3 regions of the Carnobacterium funditum DSM 5970 genome follow, and region 3 is predicted to be linked to each of the others. Evidence: predicted binding sites of a transcription regulator. Region 3 holds the regulator's gene; each other region holds the start of a gene.
What was found. Region 3 encodes NrdR, which represses ribonucleotide reductase genes. Its sites were predicted from a motif close to ACACNATATATNGTGT; they were not measured.

Region 1 (4,559 bases), 520 kb from region 3:
AATACTTTTTTATCTTCTCTGACAAGTTCTTTATAGTGTTCGAGAGCATTTCGAGTTTTAACAGCACTTGAAATAGCAAAAGCTCTACTTTTTGAAACGTTGTAGGTAAATCAGGAGCCTGAATCAAGAAGTCACTAACTAACACTTTGGAATCATTAGCCACGTTATAAAAATTTTCTGTAGAAAATTTTTATTTTCAATAGAGGCTATTTTTTTACTATTCTATTTATAAGCCGCATTTTAATTGAGCATTACAGTTGGTGCAAGTATTACAGCCACCTAAACTTTCAATAATTCCTTGCCGACAGATAGGACAAGTGTTGCCTACTTCATTACCAATAGTGGTTTCTGATATGCTTGAGGTAGAGTGAACAGTATTTTCAGAGTAATCTGTATCAATATCCCGATTATTTTCTTCGGCATGTAGTGTCAATACTTGGGAATCACGACTACCATCAACATAAACAGTTCCTCCTTTAGCCCCGTTTTTGTATAAACGCTCATAGATACTTTGGACTTGTTCTACGCCATAACCACGAGGGGCATTAACTGTTTTAGAAATCGAACTGTCTACCCATCTTTGAATGATGCATTGAACATCAACATGCGCCTCAGGTTCTAAATCCATAGAGGATATGAATTGGCTAGGTAGATGATTTTCATCTGCTTCAGGGTGGTGCTTTAAATAATCTTGAACGATATCTGCTTTTACTTCAATAAATTTTCCTAACCGTCCGCTTCTAAAATAACTAAAAGAGAAGTAAGGCTCTAGACCGGTTGATACTCCAACCATCGTACCAGTTGACCCTGTTGGAGCAACTGTAAGCAAATGAGAGTTACGGATACCATAGGTTAAAATAGCTTGACGAATAGATTCGGGCATTTTTTTCATATAACCGGTATTAATGAAGTTTTCACGTAATTGAGCGGTTTCTTCATTTGTTTTACCAATCAAGAAGGGAAAACTTCCTTTCTCTTTGGCTAATTCAATGGACATTTCGTAAGCTGTAACAGCAATAGTTTCGAATAGTTGATTAACTAACTTATTTCCAGCAGTAGAACCGTATTCTTTGCCAGCGTAAATGAGTAAATCAGCTAATCCCATAATGCCAAGACCAACACGACGTTCGCCTAACGCTTGCTTTTCGTTCTCTTCTAAAAAATAAGGAGTAGCATCAATGACATTGTCTTGCATTCGTACACCAGTTTTAATAGTTTGTTTTAATTTATTAAAGTTGATTGCACCGCTATCTTTATTTACCATTTCAGCTAAATTAATGGCAGCTAAATTACAAACAGAATAGGGAGCCAATGGCTGTTCTCCGCATGGATTCGTTGCGACTACTTTTTGGCCATAAGCTTTTGCATTTGTCATTTCGTTAGCATTATCGATAAAGAAGATACCAGGTTCAGCAGAATAAGTTGCACAAATGTTAATCAGCTTCCAAAGTTCTCGTGCTTTGATTGTTCGATAAGTCCTAACAGCATGACCGCTAGCTTCCCACTCACGAACATCCCCAACCTCTGTCCAATGAGTATCATAATTTGCCATTTCTGTTTGATTATAAGATTCAACAGCAGGAAAGCGCAAGGCATAATCTTCATCATTATCGACCGCTTGCATGAAGTCATCTGTTAAGCAAATAGAAATATTGGCACCTGATAAAAAGTCGGGATCATGAACACCATAAGTTCCGCCAGTTTTGATTTTATTTTCAATTTCTTGTAAGGAAGCTGCATCAAAACCACCGGTACCAGGGATGTTTTTATAATTCAAGATATTTTGGTACATTGCAGATTCACGTTCAGTGAAAGGCGTAAATTTTAGTTTTTCAGAAGCCATTTTCTTGATTTGAGCATCTGTTGTATGTTCAATTAAATAACGAAGTATCCGTGGGTTTTGCATTTTAGAAATAATAAACTCAATGATATCGGGATGCCAATCGGTCAACATAATCATTTGAGCACCACGGCGGCTGCCACCTTGTTCAACTAGATGAGTCAGTTGAGCAATATCATTTAACCAAGAAACCGAACCTGAAGATTTGCCATTTACACCTCGAACCAATGTATTACGAGGGCGTAATGTAGAACCATTTGTGCCAACTCCGCCTCCGCGACTCATGATTTCCATAATTTTTTTGCGGTGATCCGAAATGCCACCACGTGAATCAGGAATAAAAGGCATAACATAACAATTAAAATAGGTTACCTCGGTATCCGAACCGGCACCATATAAAACTCGACCGGCAGGAATAAAATTTAAATTCATTAATTCATTATAAAAAAGTTGGTAAGAACTTTCTTTTTGCTTTTCTCCGGGTTCAACTGCTGATAAACCTGTTGCATTTCGTTTTGCGATTTGTTCGTAATAAATTTCTAATGGTTTTTCAATAGAGTCTAAATCGCGAGTGACTATGCCTGAATTTTGTTCAATAGCCCCACGGTATTCTTCTTCTATTGTAATTTGAGCCGTATGATTTTCATAATCAATTTCTTTTATGAATCCTGTTCCGCGAGTCGGGTAACTAGGATCATTTTTGACAGTTAAAACAACTAAGTCTCCTACAGAAAGAGTGTCTTTGGAACTATCTTTAAAAGAATAGCGATCTAACATAACAAGACGTGAGACTCCTGTATAAGTTAAAGTCATCTGCTCTGTAATTGGGTGAACTTGAGGGAAAAGGTGGATATCCTCATTTAATCGTTTTGTATTTACTTTTTCATCTTTAGAAACATTGGTCATCATTTTAATCACTCCTAGATTATTTCTGGTTAAAAACACTATATATTGCTTTTCATATGTGATTATACACTACATATAGTGTATAATCACTGTTGATGTTTCTTTTTTTTTATGATTTATTTGAAAACTGTTGAGAAAACAGATGGTTTAAGGGATTTAAGGAACAAAAAAAGATTGAAAATTATTTCTCTATTATCAATGAGATGAGTAGTTAAATTCATGAGGAAAAAAGGCCAGAAGTTATGAGCTGATAATCCAAATTGGTTTTAGAAATCTAATTTTTGATTATCGTTACAGTATTCTGTCCTTTTATAATTAGCTTTTATAATTATTTAGTGGGGTGAGATGATATTTTTTTCAAGAGTTCGTCACTTTGTTTGTTAGCATTGGTAAGTGTTACACTAGTTCCGGTTACTTTATGTTTACTGATTAATTTATCAATTGCTTCAACGGCTGTGGAATCCCATAAGGTCATTGCACTAACATCAATAATTAACTCTCCTTCATGATTAAAATCATTCATGAAAAAATCTGTAAATTTTTCAGCTGATGCAAAGTAAAGATGACCGTGAGCTTTGTAATGATAGTCGTCGTTATCCGTACCTTTTTCTATACTGATATGTGTCATTTTAAATGCAGCAAAAATAGCACTGATTAAAGTTCCTGCGACTACTCCATACGCTAGATTGTGTGTAACCAATACAATAGCGATAGTTATAATCATGACAAAACTCTCATTTTTAGGCATGATAGTTAATCGTTTAACGGATCTCCAATCAACAGTTTCGTAAGCTACAACGACCATCACAGCCGCCAAGGCAATAATCGGGATTTGGATGACTATTTTATTGAATAAGACGACAGACATCAACATAAAGAAACCAGATAAGAAAGTTGCTAAACGACCGATTCCACCATAACTAGTGTTAATAATAGTTTGACCGATCATTCCACAACCAGCAATTCCGCCAAAAAATCCCGAAGCTAGATTCCCTAAACCCTGACTTAAGGATTCGCGATTCTTATCACTTGGTGTTTTTGTTAACTCATCGACTAATTGAGCAGTTAATAAAGATTCAACTAATCCAACAATAGCAACTGAAAGAGAAGTTGGGAAAATAATTATTAGCGTTTCTAAGTTCATGGGGACTTTTGGAATTCCAAAACGAGGTAATTCGCTAGAGATTTTTCCTAGGTCACCCAACAGTTGAACATCTAAGTTTAAACTTAATACTAGTGTCGTAATGACTACGATTGAAATAATAGGTGCGGGAATCCTTTTTGTCAATTTGGGTGCTAGAAAAATAATAGCAACTCCAATAACCCCCAATAGGATTAAAACTGTCGATCCTTTAAAATGGTCTAATTGAGATAGAAACATCATAATACCTAAACCATTTACAAATCCAAGCATAACAGGTTTTGGGATATACCGCATCAAAATACCTACTTTAAATAGGCCTAAAACTACTTGTATAAGTCCAGCTAAAATTGTTGCAGCGAAAAGATAGTTAACCCCGTGTTCTGCAACCAAATTTGCGAGTACTAAAGCAACGGAACCAGCAGCTGCAGAAATCAACCCTGTTCTTCCTCCGAAGAACGCAGCAATAGCTGTAATAAAAAAGGTTGCATAGACACCAACAATTGGCTCTACACCTGCAACTAACATAAAGCCAATAACTTCAGGGAATAAAGCTAAACAGACAACAACTCCAGCTAAAATATCACCTCTGATATTACCAAACCAGTCATTTTTATAATTTTGCATAAATACCTTCCTTCTTTTAAAAAGCATATCATTATTAGTATTAGA
Region 2 (4,559 bases), 320 kb from region 3:
ATGCATTGAAGGATATCGACTTATCATTTGAAAAAGGTGAGTTAGTATCTATTATTGGAGAGTCAGGTAGTGGGAAATCAACGTTGATGAACCTTTTTGGTGGACTCGACTCAAAATTTACTGGAGAAATTCTAGTAGATGGAGAAAACATTAAACAATATACAGAAAATCAAATGGTTCAGTACCACAAAGAAAAAATAGGGTTTGTCTTTCAGAGCTTTAATCTCGTATCTCATTTATCGATTTTAGATAACGTTACATTGGCTATGACTTTGTCAAACGTGGACAAAGAAACTCGTATTGAAAGAGCAAAAACTATTTTGGATCAATTAGGATTAAATGATCAATATGAAAAGAAACCAAATCAGTTATCTGGAGGTCAGAAACAGCGTGTTGCGATAGCTAGAGCGCTAGTAAATGATCCAGACATTATTATTGCAGATGAACCAACAGGAGCTTTGGACTCGGAAACAAGTGAACAAGTACTTAATATTATCCAGCAAATCGCTGAAAGTGGAAAGCTTGTTATTCTTGTGACACACTCAGAACTTGTAGCAGAAAGGTCTAGCCGTGTTGTAACTATTGCAGACGGTGAAATCATCGATGATAAACAAAAAGGTTCATTAAAGGAAGTAGGAAATACCTTTACTTTACGTCCACTTAATGAAAAACAAAAAAATAAAAACTTATCCCTTTTCTCAGCCATACGTATGGCCCTTTTAAATATGAAAGAAAAGTTAGGGAGAAATGTCTTAATTGCATTAGGCGGAAGTATTGGAATTATGAGTATCGTCCTTATGTTATCTTTAGGAAAAGGAGTTAATGATTACTTAACAGAAACGATGAATGAAAATGTCAATCCTTTAGTCATTGAAGCCTCGATGACCGATGCAACAGAGTCTGAAGAGGCTAAAAAAGAACGAGAAGAAAAAGAAGGTAAAGAAAATAAAACCAATGAAGAAGTACCTACTTTACCCGGAGAAAATAGTGGTGGTAACCAAAGTACAGAAGTAGAATTCACCGGCCCACCAGGTACAGGAAGTAAAGTATCATTTGGAGAAGAAAATATTAAAGAACTTCAAGAGATTGACAATGTAAAAAATGTTACAAAAGGATTCACTTCATTCTCTTTTACTAAAAATGCCATTGAGTTCGAGAATGAAAGTTACACTTATATGAATTTTGGTACAGTATCGCCAGATATCACGCCTTCTAATATTATTTTTGGAGAATTACCTAAAAATAATGAAGTGTTAATTACAGAAGGGCTTGCGACAAGTATAAAGGATAATGCAGCTGATATGATTGGGGAAGAAGTTAACGTAAAGATTGATACTGGTGAGGATACGTTGGAAAGTACGTATACAATTAGTGGTATTTTTAATCCAGGAGATTCAGCAGGCCCGGCAGGTATTTTTGATTCTGTGTTTATGACTATGGAAACCTTTAAAAATTTGAATAAAGAAGCAGATAAAGAGATAGATGCAAATGTTCTTTATCTTACTTCTGAGTCTGAAGAATTTACGAAAGAAATTAAGGATCAGGTAAAAGAATTAGGTTATGCAGGTTCGTCTGCAGATATCTTGACCGATATCTTTAGCAAAATGTTAGATATTTTTACGTACATTCTGACAGGGGTAGCCGGAATTTCCTTACTAGTGTCTGCAATCATGATACTGACTGTTTTGTATATCAGCGTTGTAGAACGAACTCAAGAAATTGGTGTTATCAAGGCTATTGGTGGTCGTAAAAAAGATATCAGAAGAATTTTTGTTTCTGAATCATTTTTAATTGGATTATTTAGTGGAATACTTGGTGTTGGATTTGCTTTAGGATTCTCTTTTTTTGGAAATGTATTTATTGAAAGAACCTTTGATACAACAGTCCTTCATATGACTCCTACATTTGCAATAGCTGGAATTCTCGTTAGTGTTCTTATTAGTGTTCTTGCAGGTTTGCTGCCCGCAAATAAAGCAGCTAAATTAGATCCTGTAGAAGCATTAAGAAGAGGCTAGACGGCTATAAATAGATATTAAGGGTGTATAAATACAGTGTATTTGCTCAAAATTTACGATATACTTTAAATAATAGATAGATTTATGCTGTAATAAATTTATTTAATGGTCTGACGATAGCCTACATGATTTTATGTAGGCTATTATTTATGTATAAACATAATCTGAGTATACATAAATATGTAATAAGTAGTCTATATAAGATTTTATAAAAAAAGCACCCACAATTAAGTGAGTGCTTTTTTTAACCTAAATCAATTACGAACTAGTTTGCAATTGATTATTTAATTTTATACTAAAAATGTTGTTGCATTGATGTTTTTGTTACTTAATTTTCATGCTATTTACGTCTCAGGAGAGGTTCGAACTCCCGACCGTTCGCTTAGAAGGCGAATGCTCTATCCAGCTGAGCTACTGAGACATTTCTTAACAACAGAATTTATTATATGGGAAAATGAATAAAAAGTCAATACTATTTTGTATTTGTTTTATTTTATTTTATTTCATATATATAGCATACATATATATTTTTTTCACATGGTAATTTTTTAGCTATAAAAAATTTTTATTTTCGTTATTTATGAAACATGTGAAAAAGCATATTTTAAAAGTGTTACTCGATTAAATATAAAAATAAAACAAGCATGCTTTTTTATCTTATTGTGAAATTCGGTAGAAAATTAGAGACGAAAGAGTGTAGATAGTTGGTTTTATTGTATCTTGCCATTTCACAAGAAATACTATATGTAGTGTGAAAATAACTTGTGAATATAAGTGTTATCTATATATGGTATATGTTATGTTTGTAAAACCACTAAATTTTGTGTAAGATATTAGAAGTAGAAAGGAGTTACAGCTGCTACAAGAAGCGTAACTTCAATACCAATATTTTAATTCAAAGGGGTAATTATAATGGCTCATAACAGAATAATCATTTATTCAAAACCAAATTGTATGCAGTGTAACTTCACTAAAAAATATTTAGATGACAAAGGTGTGGACTACACGATAAAAGATATTTTTGAATCGGAAGTCGCACTAGAAGAAGTAAAAGAATTAGGCTTTACTTCTGTTCCAGTTATCTCAGTTGAAGGTAAAGAAGCATTCAATGGTTTTCGTCCCGATCTTCTAGATCAACTAGTATGAAAATTGTTTATATGTCTTTAACAGGACAAACTAGAAAGTTTGTTAAAAAGCTAGATATGGATTTGTTGGAGATCACTCCCACGAATCCTTATATTTTTATTAAGGAGCCATTTATAGTAGTTGTCCCGACATATGAAATTGAAGCAACTGAAATGATGAATGATTTTATTGAAACAGGAGATAATCTTTCGTATTTCAAAGGTGTAGTTGGTGGAGGAAATTTAAATTTCGGGAAATTATTTGTTTTTACAGCAAAAGATATAGCAAAAAAATACGATGTTCCTTTATTACATGCTTTTGAGTTTCAAGGAAATGAAGAAGATGTTCGAAAATTAAAGAAAGCGGTGAAAGAACTTGGATAAACCAGTATTATCAACCAAACCAAAAGATGTTACGTATTTTAAATTAAACAATGAATTAAATCGCCCCGTAAATGGAACTATTCCATTAAATAAAGATCGTGAAGCAGTCCGAGCTTACTTTTTGGAATTTGTTAATCCTAATACGGTTTTCTTTTATACATTAGATGAAAAATTAAATTACTTGATAAAAGAAGATTATATTGAAGAAGAATTTTTAAACCAATATGAGCGTGCATTTGTAAAAGAATTATTTGAAGATATTTATAGTCGTAAATTTCGTTTCCGCTCATTTATGTCTGCGTTTAAATTTTATACACAATATGCTTTGAAAACGAATGATGGAGAACGCTTCTTAGAGCGTTATGAAGATCGCATTGTTTTCAATGCTTTATATCTAGCTGGTGGAGATAAAGAAGTTGCGCGTACAATTGCTGACGAAATTATAAATCAACGTTATCAACCAGCAACACCAACTTTTTTAAATGCTGGGCGTAAAAGACGTGGCGAATTAGTTTCTTGTTTCCTTGTTCAAGCAACAGATGATATGAACAGCATCGGACGTGTGATAAATAGTGCATTGCAATTATCTCGTATCGGTGGAGGAGTAGGTGTTAATCTTTCAAACTTACGTGCTGCAGGAGATCCAATTAAACAAATTGAAAATGCTTCAAGTGGTGTTATACCAGTTATGAAGTTATTAGAAGATAGTTTTAGTTATTCTAACCAATTAGGTCAACGTAACGGTGCTGGAGCAGTATATTTAAATGTGTTTCATCCAGATATTGTTTCTTTCTTATCGACTAAAAAAGAAAATGCTGATGAAAAAATTCGAGTTAAAACATTATCACTTGGCTTAGTTGTACCGGATAAGTTCTACGAACTAGCTGCTCATGATGAGCAAATGTACTTATTTAGTCCATATGATGTTGAGCGTATTTACAACAGACCATTTGCTTATGTGGATATCACAAAAGAGTATGAAAATATGGTGAACAACGAAGAAATACGTAAATCAAAAATTAGTGCACGTGAACTA
Region 3 (4,559 bases):
GGAAGATATTTGCTTCCGATTACTCACAAATAGAATTGCGTGTATTAGCACATATTTCAGATGATGATCATTTAAAAGAAGCTTTCATTGAAGGACAAGATATCCATGCCAGTACAGCAATGAGAGTATTTGGCATTGAAAAACAAGAAGATGTAACACCAGAAATGCGTCGACGAGCCAAAGCCGTTAACTTCGGAATAGTTTATGGAATTAGCGATTATGGATTATCAAAAAACTTGGATATTAGCCGTAAAGAAGCTCAAACATTTATTGATACTTACTTTATTAAGTATCCAGGTGTAAAAATTTATATGGAAGACATCGTTCGTGAAGCTAAAGAAAAAGGATATGTTGAAACATTATTTCATAGAAGACGTTACTTGCCCGATATAAATTCGCGCAATTTCAATTTACGCTCGTTTGCAGAAAGAACGGCTATGAATACACCTATTCAAGGAAGTGCTGCTGATATTATTAAAGTAGCTATGATTGAAATGGAAAAACGTCTAAGAACTGAAGGGCTAAAGGCAACCATGTTGCTACAAGTTCATGATGAACTAATTTTTGAAGCGCCAGAATCTGAGATTCCTTTTCTTGAAAAATTAGTTGCTGAGGTAATGGAAAATGCCGTTGCTTTAAATGTGCCTTTAAAAGTAGATAGCAGTAGCGGAGATAGTTGGTATGAATCAAAATAAGAAATATACATTAGAAAGAAGAGGTTGAAGAGATTGCCAGAGTTACCAGAAGTAGAAACAGTTAGACAAGGTTTATTGAAGCTTGTTCAAGGAAGCACAGTTACAGGAGTAGACATTTACTGGGAACGAATTATTTCTGGAGACATTCATAGTGAAGAATTTTCTTCTCAATTAATAGGCAATCGTCTATTAAATATTGATAGAAGAGGAAAATATTTAATATTTAATTTTGACCATTGGAACATGGTTTCTCATTTGAGAATGGAAGGTAAATATGAAGTCTCTAATACAAATGAACCACTAAAAAAACACACTCATGTCGTGTTTCATTTGTCAGATGGTCGTGATTTGCGCTATTTAGATGTTCGTAAATTTGGGAGGATGACTTTAGTCCCAAAAGGTGAAGAATTTAACGTAACAGGTTTGAAAACAATTGGACCTGAACCGATTCCTGAAACATTCAATTTAACTGTTTTCAATAAAACATTGAAACAAAAAAGTAGAGCAATAAAACCTCTTTTATTAGAACAAAAAATTGTTGCTGGGTTAGGGAATATCTATGTAGATGAGGCTTTATTTAAAGCTAAAATCCATCCTCTTAGACCGGCTAATTCATTGAAATCTAAAGAAGTAGAACAACTGCATCAAGCAATCATTGATGTTCTTAGAAAAGCAGTACTAGCGGGTGGAACGACTATTAGGACCTACAAAAATGCTCTGGGGGAAGCAGGGAATTTTCAAGTGGAATTGTATGTTTACGGCAAAACAAGTGAACCCTGTGTAAATTGTGGTGCTCCGATACAAAAAATAAAAGTAGCTCAAAGAGGCACTCACATTTGTGTAAACTGCCAAAAGCTAACTAAAAAGAATAGTTTGCCTCGATCTTAAAGAAAGGGAGTCTTTTATGACTGTTATTCTAGGTTTAACAGGAGGGATAGCGACAGGGAAATCCACAGTAAGCAATTATTTTAAAGAACTGGGTATTCCTATTATAGATGCAGACATTGGTTCAAGAATAATAGTTGAGCCAGGAACTGATGGGCTGAAAAATATTGTGACATACTTTGGGGATAAGATTCTTAAGTCGGATGGTACTTTGGATAGAAAAAGATTAGGTGATATTGTGTTTAATGACAAAGCACAATTAAGTGAATTGAACTCTATTTTGGAAGAATATATACGCAGATGGATTACTGAACAAATTGCTGATTACCTTAAACTAAATCTACCGTTGATTGTTTTAGATATTCCATTATTATATGAAAAAGATTATTTATCAGTAGTTGACTTAGTAATGGTAGTTGCAACGACAAAAGAAGTACAGTTAAAACGATTAATGGAACGTGATAAGCTAACTGAAAAGGCAGCTGAAATGAGAATCTCTACGCAACTGCCCATGAAGATTAAAATTAAAAGAGCAGACGTAGTCATAGATAATAATGGTACAAAAAATGAAACGCAAAAACAAGTTCGCTATTGGTTAAAAAAATTAACCTAATCGAACAAGTATAAGAAAAGAAAGAGTGGACAGCGTAACTTGTTCATTCTTTTTATTTTCTGCGAATAGATTATGAAAGAAACACTACATGTTTCTTGTATTTAACCTCTTTACGAGCTGTGTTATAATAAAACTATAATAAATCGAATAATAATTTTTTAAAGAAAATTATAAAAAAGGATGATGAATAGTGCAATGTCCTCACTGTCAAAATAATGGTTCCAGAGTTGTCGATAGTCGTCCTGCAGATGATGGGCGGGCTATTCGTAGAAGAAGAGAATGTGAAGCGTGTAGTTTCCGGTTTACGACTTTCGAAAGAGTAGAACAAGCGCCATTACTCGTTATCAAAAAAAATGGAACAAGAGAAGAATTTAACCGTGGAAAAATATTACGAGGTATTATTCGTTCGTGTGAAAAGCGTCCGGTCGCAATAGAACAAGTAGAAAAAATAGTAGATGAAGTAGAAAATAAAGTTAGGAGTTTGGGAGAGAATGAAATTTCTTCAGCCATAATTGGCGAGTATATTATGGAAAAATTAGTTGAAATTGATGATGTAGCTTACATTCGCTTTGCAAGTGTTTATCGCCAATTTAAAGACATGAGTGTCTTTTTAACTGAGTTACAAGAACTTGAAAAAAAGAAATCTAAGAAAAAATCTGGCGAGCATTAAAAGAATTAGAAAGGTGTGAAGGCATTTGAACTATCCATGGAAAAATATGAGTCCAAAAGATGGATTCATGGTCCGACAAAATGCCCAACTTTCGGATATAGACCAAAAAGTTCTTACATTTTTATACCAACCTTTAATTGGCTCTAATGCATATAGTCTTTATATGACATTATGGACAGAAGTTGGAGAGGAAACATATTGGAGTAACGGTATTCTACACTCTGAATTATTAACATTATTAAATATTGGAATTCCTGAATTATATCAAGCAAGAATTAAACTAGAAGCGATTGGACTATTAAAAAGTTACCTCAAGAGTTCACAATCAGACAAAGTATACATCTATGAGTTGCTTGCACCTCAATCGAGTGCAACCTTCTTTAGAGATGACTTATTAAGTCTCCTTCTTTTCGAAACTGTTGGTGAACGTAAGTTTAAAGTCTTAAGAAGTCGTTTTATAATTTCTTCATTTGACAAAGAAAAATACGAAGAAATTACAAAATCATTTTTAGACGTTTACCATTTTGATGCTAATTTATTAAAGCAAGAGGAAAAATTGTTAAAAGAATCTGTAGAATTGATAGGGGAAAATCCGGCTAAAGGTCCAACCGTTGACGCTCAAACATTTGATTTTAAATTTTTTTATACAGGGCTTAACAAGCACTATGTTAATCGATCAGCTATTACAAAAGAGTTGGAATCTACCATGCTAGTTTTGCACACAATGTATGGTATTAATGAATTGGATATGCAACAGTATATTTTAGAAGCTAGTGATATTGATACAGGTAATATTGATGAGCGTAAATTTAAAAGTATCGTCTATCGTCATTACCATGATGATAAGCAAGAAAAGGTCAAGCTAGAAGATGTAGTTGAAAAAGATATACAGGCTAATCAAAATCAAAACAAAAATCGCAAAGGCTATCTACGACAACAAGGTTTAACAGATAACGAAATAAATTTAATTGAGGCAAGTGAAGAAATTAGTCCCTATGATTTTATGACTTCTATAAAAGAACAAAAGGGCGGTTACGTAACAAAAAATGAAGAGTGGACTTTACAAGAAATACTTAGTAAAGCTAATCTACCATCAGCGGTTATTAATATATTGATTCATTATATATTGGTAATTAGAGATAATCCGATTTTTGAAAAAGCCTTAGCGTATAAAATTTCAAATGATTGGGCTCAAAATAAGGTTGTATCTCCTGAAATGGCTCTTCAAAAAGTAAAAACGATGTATCAGGATAATGCTGAAAAAAAACAACAATCACAAAAAAAACAGTATTCAAATACTGCATCATCCAATTACGGAAAAAACAATAAAATAAGAACAGAAACACTACCAGAATGGGCTAAAGATGGTAGTGTAGCGAAGACTGAAAAACCAATGAGTGAAACTGAAAAACAAGCTTTTATGGATAGATTGAAAAAAATTCAAAGCTTTGGAAAAGAAGGTGACTAATATATGGAAGATATGGGTAAAAGTCTGACAAAGATGTTGAAGGATCGAAATCTGTCTGAACAATATGAAAAACTTATTCAAGAAGTTTTAAATGACTCAGATGTTCAGTATTTTATTAAACAAAATGAAGAAGTACTAACTCAAGAATCGATAATGAAGAGTTATGCAAAGCTGTATGAGTTCGTTAATGAAAAGAAAAAATATCAAGAAAAAATAGGAATGATGGCT

Region 1: BR44_RS06550 (vitamin B12-dependent ribonucleotide reductase) is a predicted target of NrdR. The motif match lies at 2,813-2,828, and genes of this name have one in related genera.
Region 2: nrdH (glutaredoxin-like protein NrdH) is a predicted target of NrdR. The motif match lies at 2,753-2,768, and genes of this name have one in related genera.

What each region holds. Positions count from the first base shown of each region.
Region 1 is NZ_JQLL01000001.1:1,406,756-1,411,314, reverse strand. Features, by position in the region: gene BR44_RS06550 (vitamin B12-dependent ribonucleotide reductase) at 227-2,746, opposite strand; gene BR44_RS06545 (SulP family inorganic anion transporter) at 3,075-4,514, opposite strand.
Region 2 is NZ_JQLL01000001.1:569,495-574,053, reverse strand. Features, by position in the region: gene BR44_RS02515 (ABC transporter ATP-binding protein/permease) at 1-2,015, shown strand, start outside; tRNA gene BR44_RS02510 (tRNA-Arg) at 2,363-2,436, opposite strand; gene nrdH (glutaredoxin-like protein NrdH) at 2,928-3,161, shown strand; gene nrdI (class Ib ribonucleoside-diphosphate reductase assembly flavoprotein NrdI) at 3,158-3,523, shown strand; gene nrdE (class 1b ribonucleoside-diphosphate reductase subunit alpha) at 3,516-4,559, shown strand, end outside.
Region 3 is NZ_JQLL01000001.1:887,588-892,146, reverse strand. Features, by position in the region: gene polA (DNA polymerase I) at 1-695, shown strand, start outside; gene mutM (DNA-formamidopyrimidine glycosylase) at 729-1,583, shown strand; gene coaE (dephospho-CoA kinase) at 1,600-2,193, shown strand; gene nrdR (transcriptional regulator NrdR) at 2,384-2,863, shown strand; gene BR44_RS04065 (replication initiation and membrane attachment family protein) at 2,889-4,331, shown strand; gene dnaI (primosomal protein DnaI) at 4,335-4,559, shown strand, end outside.